4 regions of the Pseudoduganella sp. GW821-FHT11H04 genome follow, and region 1 is predicted to be linked to each of the others. Evidence: riboswitches for the same ligand, from Rfam matches in the RefSeq annotation. Region 1 holds a riboswitch; each other region holds the start of a gene.
The links. A riboswitch is a leader RNA that binds a small molecule or an ion and turns the genes downstream of it on or off. The one in region 1 is predicted to bind cobalamin.

Region 1 (2,192 bases):
GTAGGAGCCGAAGTCGGCATAGAACTCCGACTGCGAGTGGTATTCATGCGCATTCCAGCGCACTGCGGTGGCGCCGCGTTCACCCGGCAATTCCAGTACGCCGATTTTCGGGAACCATTGCGCCACCAGGTGGAAGCTGCCGAAGTAGCCGGAGCGCGCGACCACGCGCGGCAACTGGTCGAAGAAGCTGATGTCCAGCGTGGTGCTGGCGCCCGGCGCTACCGCCTGCGGCAAGTCCATGCGCACCACGGTCTGGTCGGTGGCAGGGCCGCCGTCCGGATGCACGAACTTCCACGGCACGCTGGCGCCGCCTTGCTGCACGCTGCGCAGCTCCATATAGCCCCAGTCGCCATCCTTGGTGTCGACGCCGGAACGGAAGCCCGAGCCGGCCTTGCGCTGCTCGGTGAAGAAGGTGCTTTCAGCATTCTGGAAAGCGTTCAGGTACAGGTGCACGTACACGCTGCGCACAGGCTCGTTGCTGCGGTTGCGCCAGGTCAGTCGCTGCTTGCCGTCCACGGTGTGCTTGACCGGGTCCAGGCTGGCTTCGATCTTGTAGTCCACCACGCGGTCGGACAGCGTGGCTTCCTTCCCGGTGCGGATGCCGCCCCAGGCATTGGCGGCACTCGGCTGGGTCACGGCAGCGGCTTTTGGCAGCGCCAGTGGAATGCCGGTACCCGCTTCCGGTACGGTGGCGGGAGTGCCGCCTTCCGCCCACAGCGAGGCTTGGACCGCGACGCCGCCGAGTAGGGCGGCCGCGGCCAAAATTTGTGCGATACGCATAAGTCTCCATTAAATAATTTGCAACGCGAAAATATAGCCTGAGTGTCGGTTAATTGCCAAGATTTTCATGGTCCACCGTGGCCTGCGTATATAATGTCGGCGCCTTGGTGCCCGCCCCCTGTTCATGGGGGCAGTTAAACGGGAAACGCATAGTGCTGCCCCCGCAACGGTACGCAAGCGCCGTCATTGACGACGGCAGGCCGCGCCAGATAACCACTGCAATGCAGGAAGGTGGCCCGGTCAGACTTGCTAGCCCGGATACCGGCCAGGGAGGTGGAAGCGCGCCCGCGCAGGGTGCGACTTCTGTGGATTCCGGCTGCGGGGACGCAGGCGGATACTCTTTCTACTGTTTGATCATGACCTTCATCTCCTCGCGCTGCGCCCTGGCCGCAGCTGTAGCCCTGTGCTTCGCCGCACCGGCCCAAGCCCAATCCGATACCGTCGTTATTTCCGGTTCCCGCTTCGCCAGCGACCCATCGCTGGCGCCGATCGGCGCCAGCACCATCAGCGCGGCCGACATTCGCCGCTCCGGCGTCTCCAGCGTCAATGAAGCGATCCGCAAGATCGGCGGCGTGTACGGCCGTACCAGCCTGGTAGGCAGCCCGGCCGACTTCAGCCTGGACCTGCGCGGCTTCGGCAGCAGCAGCGACCAGAACGTGGTGATCGTGCTGGACGGCGTGCGCATGAGCGAGAACGAGCTGACCAGCGCCACCCTGTCCACCATCCCGATCGACCTGGTGGAACATATCGACATCATGCGCGGCGGCGCCAGCGTCCTGTATGGCGAAGGCGCCACCGGCGGCGTAATCAATATCGTCACGAAGCGCCCGCAAGCGGGCAAGCGCAGCGGCAACGTCTTCACGGAACTGGGCCAGTTCCACAGCGGCGAAGTGCGCGGCAGCGTAGCGCAGGGCTTCGACGGCTTCGCCATCGACGCATCGGCCGGCCACCTGCGCACCGACAACTACCGCGACAACAACGATTTCAAGCAGTCGCGCTTTAACGGCGGCCTGCAATTCGACGGCGCCTTCGGCCGCCTGTCGCTGCGCGCCGACATCGCGCGCCAGGACACCCGTTTCCCGGGCAGCCTGTCGGAAAAGCAGTTCGAAGCCAATCCGCGCCAGACCTTCACCCCTGAAGATTTCGGCAAGGTCGACACCGACCGCTACACCGCGGCCTGGTCGCACAAAGTCGGCGCCTTTGATTTCGCAGCCGAACTGTCGCACCGTACCAAGGACGCGGAAGCCACTTACTTCGGCTCCAAGTCGGTCTACAACAGCAAGCAGACCCAGTTCTCGCCGCGCGTACGCCACCTGGGCCAGTTCAATGGCCTGCTGAACGAACTGGTAGCCGGCGTCGACTTCGGCCGCTGGAACCGCGAAACCCACAGCGACTGGTCAGCCGCAGACGCG
Region 2 (2,192 bases), on a different contig from region 1:
TTCGACAGCCTTGGCGACAAATTCAAGGCCGCCGGCCTGAACGAAGGCGACTTGCGTGTGAAGCGCAGCCGGGTAAGCTGCTTCGCCGCCTGCAAGGGCGGCCCGATCGTCTGCGTCCAGCCGGATGGCACCTGGTACTACAATGTCACCCCCGACAATATGGACCGGATCATCGACAAGCACCTGTGCAACGGCGAAAAGGTCGAGGAACTCGTATTCCACCAGCAGTGAGAGCAAATTGAGAAGCAGTTTTAATGCGGCAGAAATCGATGCCGTCTATCGTGCGATTGCCGAGCGGCGCGACGTAAGGCATTTCGTACCGGGTCCGGTCGATGAAGCCCTGTTAAAACGCCTGCTGGCCGCCGCGCACCAGGCGCCCAGTGTTGGCCTGATGCAGCCCTGGCGCTTCATTCGCATCCAGAGTGCGGAACTGCGCCAGCAGATCCACGTCCTGGTGGAAGAGGAGCGCCAGGCCACCGCCTCGGCGTTGGGTGAACGCAACGAAGAATTCATGCGCCTGAAAGTCGAAGGCATCCGCGATTGCGGTGAAGTGCTGGTGGCAGCCTTGATGGACCAGCGCGAAAAGCATGTCTTCGGCCGTCGCACGATTCCCGAAATGGACCTGGCATCGGTAGCCTGTGCCATCCAGAACATGTGGCTCGCTTCGCGAGCAGAGGGCCTGGGCATGGGCTGGGTCTCGCTGTTCGATCCGGACAAGCTGGCTGCCTTGCTCGGCATACCGGAAGGCGGCAAGCCGGTCGCCGTCATCTGCCTCGGCCATGTCGCAGGCTTCTATCCAAAGCCAATGCTGGAAATGGAAGGTTGGGCCACGCGCGGCAAACTGGAAGATCTTGTTGCTACGGACCGCTGGCCCTACGTATAATCCCAACCGTTTGGTGCCCCGCGTGCGTTCATGCGCGCAGTTAAACGGGAAACACATGGCCGCGCTGCTTCAGCCGGCAGGCCAGGGTGTGCTGCCCCCGCAACGGTAAGCAAGCGTCGTCGCTCGACGACAGGCCGACTCGATAAGCCACTGTGCCGCAGGCATGGGAAGGCAAGCCGGTCAGACTTGCCAGCCCGGATACCGGCCAGACAGGTGGTGCGTGCATCGGCAACGTTGCGCGCGCTGTTCGGTCGCGCTCACGGGGAGGTGGGCGGGATTACCGATTCAATCAATCAAAATGAAAAAAGCAATGATCCCCCTGATCACGGGGGCGTTGTGCGCTGCCGCGCAGGCACAAGCACAAGAGCAGGAAACATCGAACACGGTCCACGTCACGGGCCATTATCAGAACGCGGTCGGCAGTTCCGACGCATCCAGCGAAGGCACCATCACGGCCAAGCTGATTGCCAGCCGCCCCGCATTGCGGCCGGGCGAAATCCTGGAATTCGTACCTGGCATGATCGTCACCCAGCACAGCGGCGACGGCAAGGCGGCCCAGTATTTCCTGCGCGGCTTCAACCTGGACCACGGTACCGACTTCGCCACTTTCGTCGACGGCATGCCGGTCAATATGCGTACGCATGCCCACGGCCAGGGCTACACGGACCTGAACTTCCTGATTCCTGAAGTGGTCGGCAAGATCCATTACCGCAAGGGCCCTTACTACGCGGACGAAGGCGACTTTGCGTCCGCCGGTGCGGCGCACCTGGGGCTCGCGGAGAAGCTGAATGACGGCATTGCCTCGCTGACCGTGGGCGCACACGCCTATCGCCGCGGCCTGGTGGCCGATTCCGTGGGCGCTGGCAAAGGCAACCTGACCTACGCCCTTGAACTGGCGCACAACGACGGTCCGTGGCAGTTGCCTGAGGCCTTCCATAAGGCGAACGGATTGCTGCGCTACAGCTCGGGCGCCGGCGACGACCGTTTCAGCGTCACGGCAATGGGCTACAAGTCGGGTTGGCATGCGACCAGCCAGATTCCCCTGCGCGCCGTGCAGGATGGGCGGGTGGATAGATTCGGTGCGGTCGACCCGAACGACGGGGGGCGCACTTCGCGCTACAGCCTCTCGAGCGAATGGCGCAAGCGCGGCGACGGCACTTTGACGGAGGCGCATGCCTATATCGTGCGCGCCGAACTGGCGCTGTACAACAACGTTACCTACCTGCTCGACGATCCTGTCGATGGTGACCAGGTGCTGCAGACGGAGCGCCGTGTCATGAAGGGCTTCGACGTGACCCATACCTGGTTT
Region 3 (2,192 bases), on a different contig from region 1:
CAAATGCGATGTCGTTCTGCCAGCTGTATTGCGTTTGCTTTGTGTTGATCTGGCTGGCGATGGAGGTAAAGCTGCCGGATTTGTCGCGCGATTGCGCCGCCTGCGTCGTCATTTGCCAGTTGCGGTTCATGCGATTGCGGGAGTACAGGGCGATGGTGTCCAGCTTTTGGGTGCTCCACGCGCGCACGGTGGCGCCGCTGTCGAAATCAGACTGCTGGTCGCTATGCAGGAACATTGCGCCCAGCCCGTGGCCCGGCGCGATTTGCCAGGACAATTGGCCGTTAGCGTGCTTGCGGTCGTAACCGTCGTCGTCCTTGTTGTAGCTGGCGCTGCCCGGCAGGGTTGCGGAGAAGCCGTCGGCGCGCTCTTGGCCCGCGCTGAGCGAGTAGCTGACGGCGCCGGCACTGCCGGAGATGCCTGCAGTGCCGGCACGCATGCCGTAGCTGCCGGCCAGCAGACTGGCATCCAGTGCCAGGCTGCCCTGGCCTTTTTTGGTGAAGATCTGGACTACGCCGCCAATGGCGTCGGCGCCGTAAAGCGTGCTTAATGGGCCGTACACCACTTCGATATGGTCAATCGCGCCCATGGGGATTGCGTTCCATGCGGCGGCGCCGCTGGTGGCCGAGCCGATTCGCACGCCATCGACCAGAACGAGCACCTGGTTGCCGTTCGAGCCGCGCAGGAATACGACCGCATTGGTGCCAGGGCCGCCGTTGCGCGTGACTTCGATGCCGCGCTGGCGCTGCAGGAGTTCGGTAATGGATCCGGCGCCGCTGCGGACGATTTCGTCCGCGCCAATGCTTAGCGAATCGCTGATGATGTCGCGCGCAGCTTGCGGCGTACGGGTAGCGGTGACGAGAACGGCATTCAGCGCGGGAGCCTCGGCTTGAGCCTGGACGGCAGGTGCGGCAACGGCCAATGCCAGCGACGCGAGGGCCGCTTGCCTGGTGGCGGGAGAAATCATGACAACTTTCGTAACTAGCCGCCGGCCCACGTCCCCGTAAGCCGGCATGAACAGGAACGGGCGCAGGGCGCGTTCCCACCTGGTCTGGCCGGTATCCGGGCTGGCAAGTCTGGCGGCCTGGCCTTCCCATGCGTTTGCACAGTGGCTAAGAGGTCGCTGCCGCACATTGAAGGCGGCACTTGCTTACCGTTGCGGGGGCAGCACACGTTGGCTGTGATGAACAGCGCCGTGTTTCCCGTTTAACTGCGTTCGAGAATTCGAATGCGAGCACCAAAACCCCGTCATTATACGGACTTGGCGGGCCAGGACAAGCGAAGGGCTTCGCAGTACTTGATCTGGTTTGGCTTTGCGGCGGCCTGTTGCAGCGGTTCGCCGGCGGCGATGGCGGCCATCAGGCGCATGGTGCCGGCGTGGCAGACGATGACGGCGTCGTGCTGCAATTGGTCGAGGAAGGATTGCACGCGGGCGGCAACTTCGCGCACGGTTTCGCCGCCGCCGGGGCGGTAGTCCAGCAGGTTGGCAGCCCAGGCGTCTACCTCTTCATGCGGAATGTCGGACCAGGGGCGAAGCTCCCAGGCGCCGAAATCCATTTCCACCAGGCGGGCGTCAGTCGTGAAATCGCCCAGCATGGAGGCTAGCGCGGTGCAGCGCCTTAAAGGGCTTGAATAGAGCCGCGCTCCGGCGGCCAGCGCCGGTGCAATTTGCGTCGCCAGCGCTGCGTGGCCGTCGGCGAGCGCCGTCGCCAGGGCGGGAATATCGCTGCTGCCGTAGCAGACGCCTGCCGCCACTTCCGGTTGCGGGTGGCGGATGAGAATCAGTTCCACGCGCAGGCCAGTGCGCCAATGTAGAACACGGCTTCCGTCAACTGCTGCACGGCGCCCAGGCAATCGCCGGTATAGCCGCCCAGCCGCTGCTGGAATTTGCGTGCAAGCCAGAATGTCGCCAACAGCATGCAGCCCAGGCCAGCCGCCAGTGCGATGGCCGGAATCCAGCCTGCGGCCACCACGGCGGCGGCAGGCAGGGCGGCCGTCAGGGCGGCGATGAGGAATTCACCACTGCCCATTTCCTGCGCCAGCGGCTTGGCCTTGCCTTCGGCGCGTGCGTATTCCATGCGCCAGATCAGCGAGCAGGCCATGAGGCGCGAGAGCGGGTGCGCTGCCAGCAGCGCGCCCAGCACGGCCATCTTCGGCAGGCTGGCCAGCGTTGCGACTTTGGTCGCCAGCATCAA
Region 4 (2,192 bases), on a different contig from region 1:
ATCCGCACGTTCGTCCTGAGGGGAAGACTTTTGCGCAACCTCGCGCGCCACCGACGTACCGAGCCAGAAACCGATCACGCCTGCACCCAGGGCCGCTTGCAAAGCAAACAGCAAGGAGGCGATTTCGCCGCTTGGCGGTTCAAACAGGGGTGCGAACCATGGCTTGTAATTCGGCGCGATGGTGGTGATGGCTTGCTGGGCGCGCGCGTCCGCGCCGCTGAAAGCTTCAGGCGCCGTGCCACCCGGCTCTGCAGATGGCACGGCGGCGAACCACAGCGGCAGCACCGTCAACATGACGATGGCGAGCCAGATCAATGCGGTGCGCGCCTTCATGCTGTTTTCTCCTTGGCCATCGCCATGACTGGCAGCAGGCGAAGTTCATGCGCGTTGAAGCGGGCCATAGCATTCACTACCAGCACGGTCAGGAGGCCTTCGCTGATGGCGATTGGCAGCTGCGTGAGCGCGAAGATGCCGGCGAACTTGGCGAACGAAGCGCCAAAACCGCCGATTGGATCAGGAAAGGCCCAGGCCAGTTGCGCGGAGGTGGTGACGTAGGTCGCCAGGTCGCCAAGGCAGGCAGCCAGGAAGACTGCCACGGTGCGCGACAAGCCCATCGCGGCCACAGCGCGGAACACGCCATACGAGACGAAGGGGCCGACGATGGCCATCGAGAATACATTTGCGCCTAGGGTGGTCAAGCCGCCGTGGGCCAGCAGCAGCGCCTGGAACAGCAGCACCACGAAACCGACCGGCACCATCGCGGCGGGCCCGAACAGGAGCGCACCGAGGCCGACGCCTGTCGGGTGCGAGCAGCTTCCGGTCACGGAAGGCAGCTTCAGCGCAGACAGAAGGAAAGCAAATGCTGCGGCAACGCCCAACAGCATGCGCCGCTCAGGGTGCGCTTGCAGGCCGCGCCTCATGCTGCGCAGGCCCCAGGCCAGGAATGGTGCAGATGCGGCGGCCCAGCCGATGGCGTGCGCCGGCGGCAGGAAGCCTTCCATGATGTGCATTCGATACCTCCCGTCGAATGGTCTATAGGGACACCATCACGGGGGAATTAAAGGACGGTCGACGGGAGCCGGGATGCAAAACGCGGAAAGCCAGTCGACAGCGGCTTCCCTTCACCCCGGAGAATAGTGCTGGTTAAATGTGGGCCGGTATTCTGGCTCGCCTTCATCCTTCTCCAGCGCCTTCCCGCGTATTACCGCAGTGGCGCGTTGCCGGAGTCGTCAGGCTTACAGCAGCGGGGGCTGCACCGGAATGGCTGCAATTTGCAGTTTCACCGGTTTCCCGTTTAACGCGCTTCCCTGGCGGGACGCGCGCACCCAGGCCGAATAGTACAGTAAAGCGCTTGGGCGTGGCAACGCCGGGTTAACGAACGGAAGCGTGTGGCCGGGCCAGCCGGGAATGTCGTATAACCGGCTTGAAAGGAGCTGACGATGTTCAACCTCGACCTCCCGTGGTGGGAATGCATCGTGCGCGGCGCTGCGGTCTACTGCGTGCTGCTGGTCATGATGCGGCTGAGCGGCAAGCGCACCATCGGACAATTTACGCCATTCGACCTGCTGGTTGTGATGCTGCTGAGTGAATCGGTTTCGCCTGGTTTGACAGGCGGAGACAACTCGGTGGCCGGCGGCTTGATTGTCGTCGTGACGCTGGTGGCTTTGAACGCGGCGGTCGCCTTTGTCACTTCCCGCAGCAAGCGGGCCGCCGACCTGGTGGAAGGCACCGCCGTGCTTCTTGGGCGCGACGGAAAGATCTTCCGCGACGCGCTGCGTCACAACCACGTCCCCGAGAGCGACCTCGAACAGGCGCTGCGCGAAGCAGACTGCCCGAAGGAAAAGATGAAATATGCTTTCCTGGAGGCGGACGGCAAGATCACCATCCTTCAGCACTAGGAACTTGACACGTCCTTTGATCCAGATCAAAAGCCGTGCCGACGTAGCGGGGAACTACGACGCCTTTGTGTACTCAAAGGTGCATATCCTACTCCCAAAACCATGTCTCCGATCAGCTCGACGGCGCCTGGAAGTGCGCGCTGGACTGCATGCTTGAGGAGTTCTTGCTGCTTTGCTTCCCTGCCATTGCTGCCGGGCTGGAGTTCGCATGTCCAATTACCAGCCTCGACACCGAACTACATCAGCCAGCAAATGGGAGCTCCGCGCCAAGCAACGCATGCCATGCTGACCGCG

Region 2: linked by a shared signal. The riboswitch ahead of AC1RTP_RS24365 (TonB-dependent receptor) and the one ahead of AC1RTP_RS21480 (TonB-dependent receptor) in region 1 are both predicted to bind cobalamin.
Region 3: linked by a shared signal. The riboswitch ahead of AC1RTP_RS28415 (TonB-dependent receptor domain-containing protein) and the one ahead of AC1RTP_RS21480 (TonB-dependent receptor) in region 1 are both predicted to bind cobalamin.
Region 4: linked by a shared signal. The riboswitch ahead of AC1RTP_RS24440 (energy-coupling factor ABC transporter permease) and the one ahead of AC1RTP_RS21480 (TonB-dependent receptor) in region 1 are both predicted to bind cobalamin.

The regions. Positions count from the first base shown of each region.
Region 1 covers NZ_JBXARE010000011.1:84,667-86,858, reverse strand. Annotated here, with positions in the region: gene AC1RTP_RS21485 (M1 family metallopeptidase) at 1-780, opposite strand, end outside; cobalamin riboswitch at 869-1,064, shown strand; gene AC1RTP_RS21480 (TonB-dependent receptor) at 1,137-2,192, shown strand, end outside.
Region 2 covers NZ_JBXARE010000016.1:1,593-3,784, reverse strand. Annotated here, with positions in the region: gene AC1RTP_RS24375 ((2Fe-2S) ferredoxin domain-containing protein) at 1-231, shown strand, start outside; gene bluB (5,6-dimethylbenzimidazole synthase) at 239-883, shown strand; cobalamin riboswitch at 878-1,107, shown strand; gene AC1RTP_RS24365 (TonB-dependent receptor) at 1,194-2,192, shown strand, end outside.
Region 3 covers NZ_JBXARE010000029.1:5,842-8,033, reverse strand. Annotated here, with positions in the region: gene AC1RTP_RS28415 (TonB-dependent receptor domain-containing protein) at 1-964, opposite strand, end outside; cobalamin riboswitch at 1,034-1,254, opposite strand; gene AC1RTP_RS28410 (histidine phosphatase family protein) at 1,249-1,788, opposite strand; gene AC1RTP_RS28405 (adenosylcobinamide-GDP ribazoletransferase) at 1,779-2,192, opposite strand, start outside.
Region 4 covers NZ_JBXARE010000016.1:13,428-15,619, forward strand. Annotated here, with positions in the region: gene AC1RTP_RS24435 (energy-coupling factor ABC transporter substrate-binding protein) at 1-333, opposite strand, end outside; gene cbiQ (cobalt ECF transporter T component CbiQ) at 1-8, opposite strand, end outside; gene AC1RTP_RS24440 (energy-coupling factor ABC transporter permease) at 330-1,010, opposite strand; cobalamin riboswitch at 1,136-1,344, opposite strand; gene AC1RTP_RS24445 (DUF421 domain-containing protein) at 1,440-1,898, shown strand; gene AC1RTP_RS24450 (RpnC/YadD family protein) at 2,048-2,192, shown strand, end outside.